DNA from 4 places in the Streptomyces sp. NPDC052109 genome. Region 2 is predicted to be linked to each of the others. Evidence: riboswitches for the same ligand, from Rfam matches in the RefSeq annotation. Region 2 holds a riboswitch; each other region holds the start of a gene.
What was found. Region 2 has a riboswitch for cyclic di-AMP ahead of AB0L59_RS07825 (transglycosylase SLT domain-containing protein). Riboswitches for the same ligand answer to the same signal wherever they lie in the genome.
Positions count from the first base shown of each region.

Region 1: it holds a riboswitch for cyclic di-AMP, as region 2 does, so the genes downstream of both, AB0L59_RS33660 (C40 family peptidase) here and AB0L59_RS07825 (transglycosylase SLT domain-containing protein) in region 2, are expected to answer to the same signal.
Region 3: it holds a riboswitch for cyclic di-AMP, as region 2 does, so the genes downstream of both, AB0L59_RS06875 (NlpC/P60 family protein) here and AB0L59_RS07825 (transglycosylase SLT domain-containing protein) in region 2, are expected to answer to the same signal.
Region 4: it holds a riboswitch for cyclic di-AMP, as region 2 does, so the genes downstream of both, AB0L59_RS41815 (M23 family metallopeptidase) here and AB0L59_RS07825 (transglycosylase SLT domain-containing protein) in region 2, are expected to answer to the same signal.

Region 1 covers NZ_JBFAWF010000023.1:21,305-23,495, reverse strand. The annotation lists gene AB0L59_RS33665 (ATP-binding protein) at 1-138, shown strand, start outside; gene AB0L59_RS33660 (C40 family peptidase) at 671-1,144, opposite strand; cyclic di-AMP (ydaO/yuaA leader) riboswitch at 1,147-1,286, opposite strand; gene AB0L59_RS33655 (hypothetical protein) at 1,721-2,026, opposite strand; gene AB0L59_RS33650 (ATP-dependent Clp protease proteolytic subunit) at 2,034-2,191, opposite strand, start outside.
Region 2 covers NZ_JBFAWF010000002.1:485,210-487,400, forward strand. The annotation lists gene AB0L59_RS07820 (polyprenyl synthetase family protein) at 1-424, opposite strand, end outside; cyclic di-AMP (ydaO/yuaA leader) riboswitch at 1,049-1,224, shown strand; gene AB0L59_RS07825 (transglycosylase SLT domain-containing protein) at 1,228-1,719, shown strand; gene AB0L59_RS07830 (HAD family hydrolase) at 1,886-2,191, opposite strand, start outside.
Region 3 covers NZ_JBFAWF010000002.1:295,192-297,382, forward strand. The annotation lists gene pcrA (DNA helicase PcrA) at 1-435, opposite strand, end outside; cyclic di-AMP (ydaO/yuaA leader) riboswitch at 757-901, shown strand; gene AB0L59_RS06875 (NlpC/P60 family protein) at 909-2,084, shown strand.
Region 4 covers NZ_JBFAWF010000047.1:22,134-24,324, forward strand. The annotation lists gene AB0L59_RS41810 (aldo/keto reductase) at 1-44, opposite strand, end outside; gene AB0L59_RS41815 (M23 family metallopeptidase) at 115-1,143, opposite strand; cyclic di-AMP (ydaO/yuaA leader) riboswitch at 1,151-1,319, opposite strand; gene AB0L59_RS41820 (PP2C family protein-serine/threonine phosphatase) at 1,554-2,191, opposite strand, start outside.

The DNA.
Region 1 (2,191 bases), on a different contig from region 2:
GAGCCGGTGCCGGCGGTGCCCCACAGGGGGATGGGCCTGTGTCCGAACGCGGTCGCACCGCAGTGGGGAGCCCCCGCACCGACCGAGGTCGAGAGCGGGGCCGTGACCGGCCACGAGGGCACCCCGGACAGGGCCTAGCGCCCGGCTCCGCCGAAGGCTGCGCGCAGCAGGGCACGGAACGTCCGCGGCGTGTGTCGTCTCCTCAGGGGGGTGGGTCAGCGAGATCGTCCGGCTCGGCCGGCCCGCCTCCGGGCGGCGAACGCCGACCGGTGTGACCGCAGTGCGGGCCACCGTCTCCGGTGCGACGGCCACGCCCGGCCCGGCGTTGACCAGTGCGCACACCACGCCGTACCCGGGCTTCGGCACCAGCGGCGCCGTGCTGATCAGCGCGTGTCCCGGCGCGGTCACCAGAACCAGTTCCTCCACCAGGACCGGCTACAGACGCACCGACGACGGCGGCGGAGGCTGCCCCGGACGCTCCTGCCCGCGCCGATCGTGTCCGCACCGGCACCGGCGTGGTTCCGGGCGGCGGCGTTGCTGGTGGACCGGGCGGCGGCATGACTGCGCCGACCCCGGGCCGCCCGTGGGCTCCAGGCGGGCACCGGGGCGCTGACGGTGCCGGGAGCGGCCCTGTTGCTGGAGCCGCTCCCGGCCCTGACCTGACGGCCGGTCAGCTGACCCGGCCGTACCAGACGCTCTTGGTCCAGATCTTCTGGAGCCTCACCACGTCTCCGGTCCTCGGCGCGTGCCAGATCTTCCCGTGCCCGGCGTAGATGCCGACGTGGTAGACGTACGAACCCGAGTGGAAGAAGACCAGGTCACCGGCCTTGCGGCGGCTGGCGGAGATGTGGTGCGTCCTGTTGTACTGCGCGGCGGCGGTACGCGGCAGGGTCTTGCCCGCCTTCTTGAACGAGTAGAGCGTCAGTCCCGAGCAGTCGAACCTGCGCGGGCCCGTGGCCCCGTACTGGTACGGGGCGCCCCTCTTGGAGGCCGCGACCTCCAGTGCTTTGGCCGCGATGCCGGCGGCCGAGGCCTCGGTGGCGAGACCGGGAACCGCGATCGAGCCGCCGACGGCGGCAAGGGTGAGGGCCGAGGCCGTACCGGCCCGGGCCATGAGCGACGGGACACGATTGAGCGCAGTCATGCGCAACCCTTCGTCAGCCGCCTGTGAAGGATGACCTGTCGGATTCGGGCTGGCGAAGTTGCCCGGCCGCGTTTGCCGCGGCTTCACCCCAAGGGCTGCTCGGAACCTCCGGCCGCCTGTGACGTACAGACGAACGGCCGCTCCGGCGACCCGCCTTGCTCGGGTCCTCCACTCCTGCCGATCCACTCCTGTCGACCGGTCGTCCGGGCGGCGGCAGGACTCGGCGTCCGCCCGAACCGCCCCGCCGCGGTGGCGGGGGCTTGTCGTCAGACAGGGATCTTCACTCACGACTGTCAGAAAATCCCAATGGAACCGGGGATTTGTGGCGTTACTCACCACTCGCCCGTTCGGGTGGACAGTGCTGTGTTCGAGGCGGCGTCAGTTTCCGCTCGTAGCCGCGGACCTGGGGCGGAGCGTCTTCTCGCGGCTCGCGAACCGACGCGGCGCGCAAGTCGGGAGGCCCGGAAAACGTCCTGGATATACACCGGTCGGCGGTACGTCGTTCGGGCCGTTTCAAGTCCGATCCGAACGGCGCCCGTCGACATTCGGGCCCGCCCGGCTGGTCCGGCGTCCGGATCAGCCGACGCCGTCCGGCGGGAGCGCGACGCGCGCGGCCCGACGCTCACCGTCCAGCACCCGCAAGGCCCGTGCCAGTGTGTCCCCGTGCAGCTCCGTCTCGCCTCGCCGGTGCATCGACGCGAGGGCGTCACGCAGCTCTGCGGCCTTGCGTACCAGGGCCTGCGCCGCGCGCAGTCCGCGGTAGGTGTCCCCGTCGTGTGCGGGATTGACGCGCCCCAGCAGGTCGACCGCCTCCAGGTAACGGTCGATCAGTTCGCCCTCGGCACGCGTCAGTGCGGGCAGCGGCGGCAGTTCCGGCAGCATCGGCGGCTCACTCCGCGCCCCGTGCGCCGGGCATGCTCCGCCGGCTCGGCACGATGCCGTCCACCAGGCCGTAGGCCACCGCCGCGGGGGCGTCCAGCGTCAAGTCCCGTTCCAGGTCACGGTGGACCTGCTCGGACGTACGCCCGGTGTGGCGGACGAGCATCT
Region 2 (2,191 bases):
GGACCGCCTCGGGGCCGAGGTCGGCGAGGATCTGGGAGGCGCGGGCGAAGAGGAAGTCGCCGGTGAGGACCGCGACGGAGTTGCCCCAGCGAGTGTTGGCGCTGTCGACGCCGCGCCGCACGGCGGCCTCGTCCATGACGTCGTCGTGGTACAGCGTGGCCAGGTGAGTCAGCTCCACCACCACGGCCGACGGCACGACGCCCGGCGCGTAGGGGTCGCCGAACTGGGCCGCGAGCATCACGAGCAGCGGCCGGAACCGCTTCCCGCCGGCTCGCACGAGGTGCTGCGCGGCCCCGGTGATGAACGGGACCTCGCTCTTGGTGGCCTCGAGCAAGCCTTCCTCGACAGCCGCCAATCCGGCCTGGACATCGGCTTCCAGAGCCTGGTCCCGCACGCTCAGCCCGAACGGCCCGACGACGGTCACGAGGGGTCTCCTGTCTGCTGGTGTCTGCTGGCGATTACACGGTTTGTCGATAGGTCGCTGCCATCACTCAAGTCAGCGTATCCGGTCCTGTTTCGATCACCGATAGCGCCCACCGGTCCAGCCTGGGCGGTATCGGATCATGACCGGTATGTTTTTGATCAAGTGGTAAGAGCGGACATTTATCGACTTAACAGGACCCCGCACGCTTTGTCGCGAATCGGGGAGCGAGCGGAGTAACGCCTGCACCTCCCTCCACGCCGCGACGATCATGCACCACGCGGCGACCGCCCCGACCACTACGACAACGACCGGGGCCGCGTCACGGGTTCCACCGCCCACTCGATCCACCCAAATCCCCTATGTCCGATTTGAACTGCTTTGCTATTTCGTGAGTTGGGTCACGTCGGCTGTCGAGATCACGAACCCCCAGGTCACGTCTCCGCCTTTACTCCACCCATACCCCGTCGGGGAGTTGAGGATTGGCAACCGCAAAGGATCAAGCACCCCATACGGCGCATATCAAGGTCAAATAGTGCGTTGCGCTCATCCGGGACTTGTTCCCGACATGTGCTCTCGCATACGTTCCGGGCCAGCCAGGCGGACGCCGAATCCTGCCGCCGCCTGTGTGACCCATCGACGAACTCATTCGTACGGCAGGAGCGGGGGACCCAGGTAAGTCGCCGGGCCGGACGACACACGTCGCACCGGAACGGCTAGGGGTGAAGCCGCGCCCTCGGGCGCGGCCGGGCACCTCCCCGCCCGAACCCGACAGCTCACCTCGCAGGCGACGGAGAGGACTTCCCATGTCTGCTGCCGCTCAGTACCGCCGTACCCGGAACAACCGCCTCGTCCGCGCCCTCGCCGTCGCCGGCACGGGTGCCGCCGTCCTCGCCCTGCCGCTCTTCGGCGCCACCGGCGCCTCCGCGGCCACCACCACGAGCACCACGACGGCCTCCACCACGACCGCCGGGTACCAGAACAACCTGGACGGCTGGATCCGCGAGTCGCTCGCGATCATGGCCCAGAAGGGCATCCCGGGCACCTACAACGGCATTTACCGCAACGTCATGCGGGAGTCCTCCGGCAACCCGAAGGCCATCAACCTCTGGGACTCCAACGCCGCCGCGGGCATCCCGTCCAAGGGTCTGCTCCAGGTGATCGACCCGACCTTCAACACCTACCACGTGGCCGGCACCGCGTTCGACCCCTACGACCCGGTCGCCAACATCACCGCGGCCTGCAACTACGCCGCCGCCCGGTACGGCTCGATCGACAACGTCCACAGCGCGTACTGACCGTCCCACTCCCGCGGACCGGCACGACATCGGCCGTCCGGCACGTACCCGCACCTGACGGACGGGGCCGTGCCGGACGGCCGCCGCGCATCCACGGGGCCGCCGCGCATCCACCGGCCGCCCGCGTGCGCCGGGCCCGTACGCCGGCCGCGTACTGATGTGCCGGTCAGTCGGTCGGGAACAGTCTTTCGAGGACGACGGCGATGCCGTCGCGCTCGTTCGACAGCGTGATCTCATCGGCCACCGCCTTCAGTTCCGGGTGCGCGTTGGACATGGCGACCCCCCGTCCTGCCCACTCGAACATCGGGATGTCGTTGGGCATGTCGCCGAACGCCAGGGCCCTTGCCGCGGCGATGCCGAGCCGCTCGGCGGCCAGCGCGAGACCGGTCGCCTTGGTCACTCCGGACGGCTGGAGCTCCACGGTCCCCGGCCCTGACATGGTGACCGTCGCGAGCGATCCCACCACCGAACG
Region 3 (2,191 bases), 190 kb from region 2:
CATCTCGCCCGCGGCCTTGTTGGTGAAGGTGATCGCGAGGATCTGGCCCGGGAGCACATTCCGCTCGGCGAGCAGGTGGGCGATGCGGTGGGTGAGCACGCGGGTCTTGCCGGAGCCGGCGCCGGCGACGATGAGCAGCGGGGAGCCGGCGTGCACGACCGCGGCGCGCTGGTTGTCGTTCAGCCCCTGCAGGAGGGCCGCCGCGTCGATCACGGGGCGGGGGGCGCCGTCGCGGTAATAACCTCCCCCGCTCTCGACTGCGCTCGAACGGGGAGACCCCCATCGGTCCGGCGGCACGTCGAACTTCCCGCCGAACAGATCGTCCGGAACGGGCTCCGGAGCGTGATCGTCCTCGGGCGGCGGCGGGGGCTCCTCCTCATGCCCGCGAGGGGGCTGGAGGTCCGCCAGGAAGCTGTCGTCAAAGAGGCTGCTCATCGCTCTACGAGTCTAGGGCGCCCCACCGACAACCGGTCGCCGTCCCCGGAACATGGCCGATCCGGAAGAGGGTTGATCTTCACCGGGCACCGGATCGCCGGCCGCTCACGCAGCGGAACCCACCCGCTGACACCCCTGCTCACGCATCGGAACCACCCGATGACTCAGGCGCGAAACCGGGCTCAGGTCACGAAAATGTATCGGACATATCACGCACCAACCTTCACAGGAGTCACACGAGTTGGCTAGCGTGCGTTCGGGCCGTACGACCCCTACCGGCGAACCTCGCCGGACCGCGCGGCCCCCGCCGAGTCCGGCGCGTCCCCAAGGGCGCCCGGAGCCGGGGACCCACCGATCCCGGGGTGAATCGGCCGACTCCCGCCCGGGACGACGCCGTAGGGCAACCCTTCCGAACCGCCGCCCGAACCCGACAGCTAACCCGGTAGGCGGCCCATTGGAAGGAGTCGCCTCCCTTGGCGTCGCACCGCAAGCCGCGCCCCGGCGGGACCACCGGAGCGGGTCTCCGCACCCCCGCCCTCGCCACCGCCGCCCTCACCTCCATGGCCGTGTTCTCGCAGACTGCCGAGGCCGCCACCAGAACCGATCACACCAAGCCGAGCCTGGAGGAGGTCGAGAAGAAGGTCGACGACCTCTACCGCCAGGCGGAGTCGGCGACCGAGAAGTACGACGCGGCCAAGGAGCGGGCCGGCAAACAGCGCGGACGCGTCGACGCCCTGCGCGACGAGGTCGCCCGGCGCACCGCACGCCTCAACAAGGCCCGCGAGGAGATGGGCTCCTTCGCCGCGGCGCAGTACCGCACCGGCGCCGCCGCCCCCGACACGGCCACCTTCCTGCTGGCGGACGACCCGCAGGACTACTTCGACCAGAGCCAGCTGATGAACCGGCTGACCTCGCGGGAGAAGAGCGCGGTCGACGACTACATCGGCGAGCAGTCCGCGACCGTGAAGAAGCGGCGGGAGGCCGCGGAGAGCCTGCAGTCGCTGACCGACTCACAGCACGACCTGCAGACCGCGAAGGCCACCGTCCAGAAGAAACTGGCATCCGCGCGCCAGCTGCTGTCGCAGCTCACGGCCCAGGAGAAGGCGCGGCTGGCCGCCATCGAGCGGGAGCAGCAGCAGGAGGCGGCGCGCAGGGCGGCCGAGCTGGCGAAGCAGCAGGCAGCGCGGCAGCAGGCCGGCTCTTCCTCGTCGTCCTCGTCCGCGGGCCCCGGGTCCGGATCCGGATCGACGGGGTCCGGCTCGGCCGGGTCCACGGCATCGGGCTCGTACGACACGAAGGCCGGGAAGGCGATCGCCTTCGCCCGGGCGCAGATCGGCAAACCGTATGTGTGGGGCGCCACCGGCCCGGACTCCTACGACTGCTCGGGCCTCACCCAGGCCGCCTGGAAGGCCGCCGGCGTCACGCTTCCGCGCACCACGTACGACCAGGTCGACGCGGGCACCACGGTCTCCCTGGCCGACGCCCGGCCCGGCGACCTGATCTTCTTCTACGGCGACATCAGCCACGTCGGCGTCTACATAGGCAACGGCATGATGATCCACGCCCCGAAGCCGGGCGCGTACGTCCGCGAGGAGTCGATCTACTACGGCGGAGAGTCCATCATCCACAGCGTGGTCCGCCCGGGCTGACCGCCCCGGGGCACCGACGCGCCCGTCCCGTGCCGCGCTCCACGCGTGCGTGCGGAGTGGGCGGACCGGATGACGGCCACGCACGCGTACCGGCGTTTTCCGTCGCA
Region 4 (2,191 bases), on a different contig from region 2:
AAGACCTCGAGGTCGGAGGAGCCGAGTGTGCGCAGAGAAGTCATGTTCCAACTCAACGCCGGCGGCGGAGGATCGCATTCCGCCGCCGGCGCCGAGTTCACGCGAATGACACGCTCAGGGGTTGAGGCCCTTGCTGCGCAGCCACGGCGCCGGGTCGATGGCGGTGGCCTGGCCGTTCGGGTGGACCTCCAGGTGCAGGTGCGGGCCGGTGACGTTGCCGGTGGCGCCGACCCGGCCGATGACCTCGCCGGTGGAGACCTTCTGGCCGACGGAGACGTTGATCGAGGACTGGTGGCAGAACCACAGCTCGGTGCCGTCGTCCAGGGTGATGACGGTGCGGTAGCCGTAGGCTCCGGCCCAGCCGGCCTGGGTGACCGTGCCGCCGTGGATGGCCTTGATGAGGGTGCCGGTGGGGGCGGCGAAGTCGAGGCCGGTGTGGTAGCCGGAGGACCACATCGCGCCGGGCTGGCCGAAGGTGCCGGTGATCGTGTACGAGACGACGGGCAGCTGGTACTGCTTGGCCAGCTCGGCCAGGCGCTTGGCCTCGGCGGCCTTCTCGGCGTCGGCCTCCGCCTTCTCCTTGGCGGTCGCGGCCTTGGCGGCGGCGTCCTTCTCCGCCTTGGCGGCCGCGTCGGCGATCTGCTTCTCGGACACGGCGAGCGCGGCGGCGGTGGCCTTGCTCGCGGCCTGGCCCTTCTGCTGCTCGGCCTGGGCCATGATCCGGTTGCGCAGGGCCTCGCCGGCATCACCGCTGTCGCCGCTGTCGGTGGTCACCCCGGCCCTGCTGAGCCCGGTGGCGGTGGTCCGGGACGCGCCGGAGGACTCGTGGCCGAAGAGGTGGCTGACGGAGTCCAGGTCCGGGAGGGATATGGAGACAGGCGGCTTGCCCGTGTTGGCGCTGGCCATGCCGCCCGCGCCGACCGCGGCCATCACGCCGACGCCGAGGACGGTGGAGCTGCGCGCGAAGCCGCCGCGCTGCTTGGCGACGCGGTGCCGGCCGCGGAGCGGGGCGAGGGAGTCCTCGGTGGGATTCCACTCCTCCCAGGGGCCCTCCTCGGCGCGGTAGGCGCCGTAGCCGAAGGTCTCGGGCTCGGTCGGCGCGGGCACGAACGGGGCTTCTGGGGCGGGCCGGTTGGACGCCACTGGGGCGTTCTCCTTTCCTTCCTCCGCCTACCGGGTTAGCTGACGGGTTCGGAGCAGGAAGGTCTCCTACGCGCGTATACACGGCGTGCACTCTGCGAGTTCACGACGGCGTCCGCGTGATTCACCCCAAGGTGGTGGTTCCCCGGTTCCCTTGCGGGATTCGGCGCGTGCGCACGGAGCCGCCTCTTGTGACGGCTGGGACGACCGCGCTGCGTTATCGAACGTTAATAGACCTGACAGTCACTTTCCAAGCCGTTCGGCTTGATCATTAACGTTTTCGATGGTGGATTTACCGGGCAGGAATGCTGGAAAACGGGCGAGTTGACCGACGTACAGGAGTCTCGGCGTTTTTGATGGTGACTCAGCTGTTATGCGGAGGGCGGTCGTCCGGTCACCCTCGGTGCAGGTGATCAAGGGCGCCGCACGGCGAGCAGGGCCATGTCGTCCGCCATCCCGCCACCGGAGTGCCGCCGGACCTCGTCGGCGAGCCGGTCGAGCAGGGCGCCCGGGCCGGGGAAGACGCGTCCGGTGAGCCGCCGCTCGGGGTCGTAGAACCGGCCGTGGGCGTCCCGTGCCTCGGACAGGCCGTCGGTGTGGAGCAGCAGGGTGGCCCCGCCCGGGAAGTCCCGCTCCAGGGCGCGGTCGGGCCACAGCCCGAGGTCGCCCATGCCGAGCGGCAGCGCGGGCTCGGGGGAGGTGAGCAGCTCCACGCTGCCGTCGCCGGGCAGCAGCAGCGGCGGCGGATGGCCCCGGTTGACGATCCGTACGACGCCGTCGCCGTGCGGGAGTTCGGCGAGGACGGCGGTGGTGAACCCCTCGAAGGCGTCGATGCCCTCCCGCCGGGTGCCCTCGCGGGCCAGCGCCCGCTCCAGCCGCTGCGCGACCGCCTCCAGCGTGGTCTCCTGCTCGGCCGCCTCCCGGAACGCCCCGATCACCACCGCGACGGCGGCGACGGCGCCCAGGCCCTTGCCACGCACATCGCCGACCACCAGCCGCACCCCGTGCGGGCTGTCCTGGACGGCGTACAGGTCGCCGCCGATGAACGCGT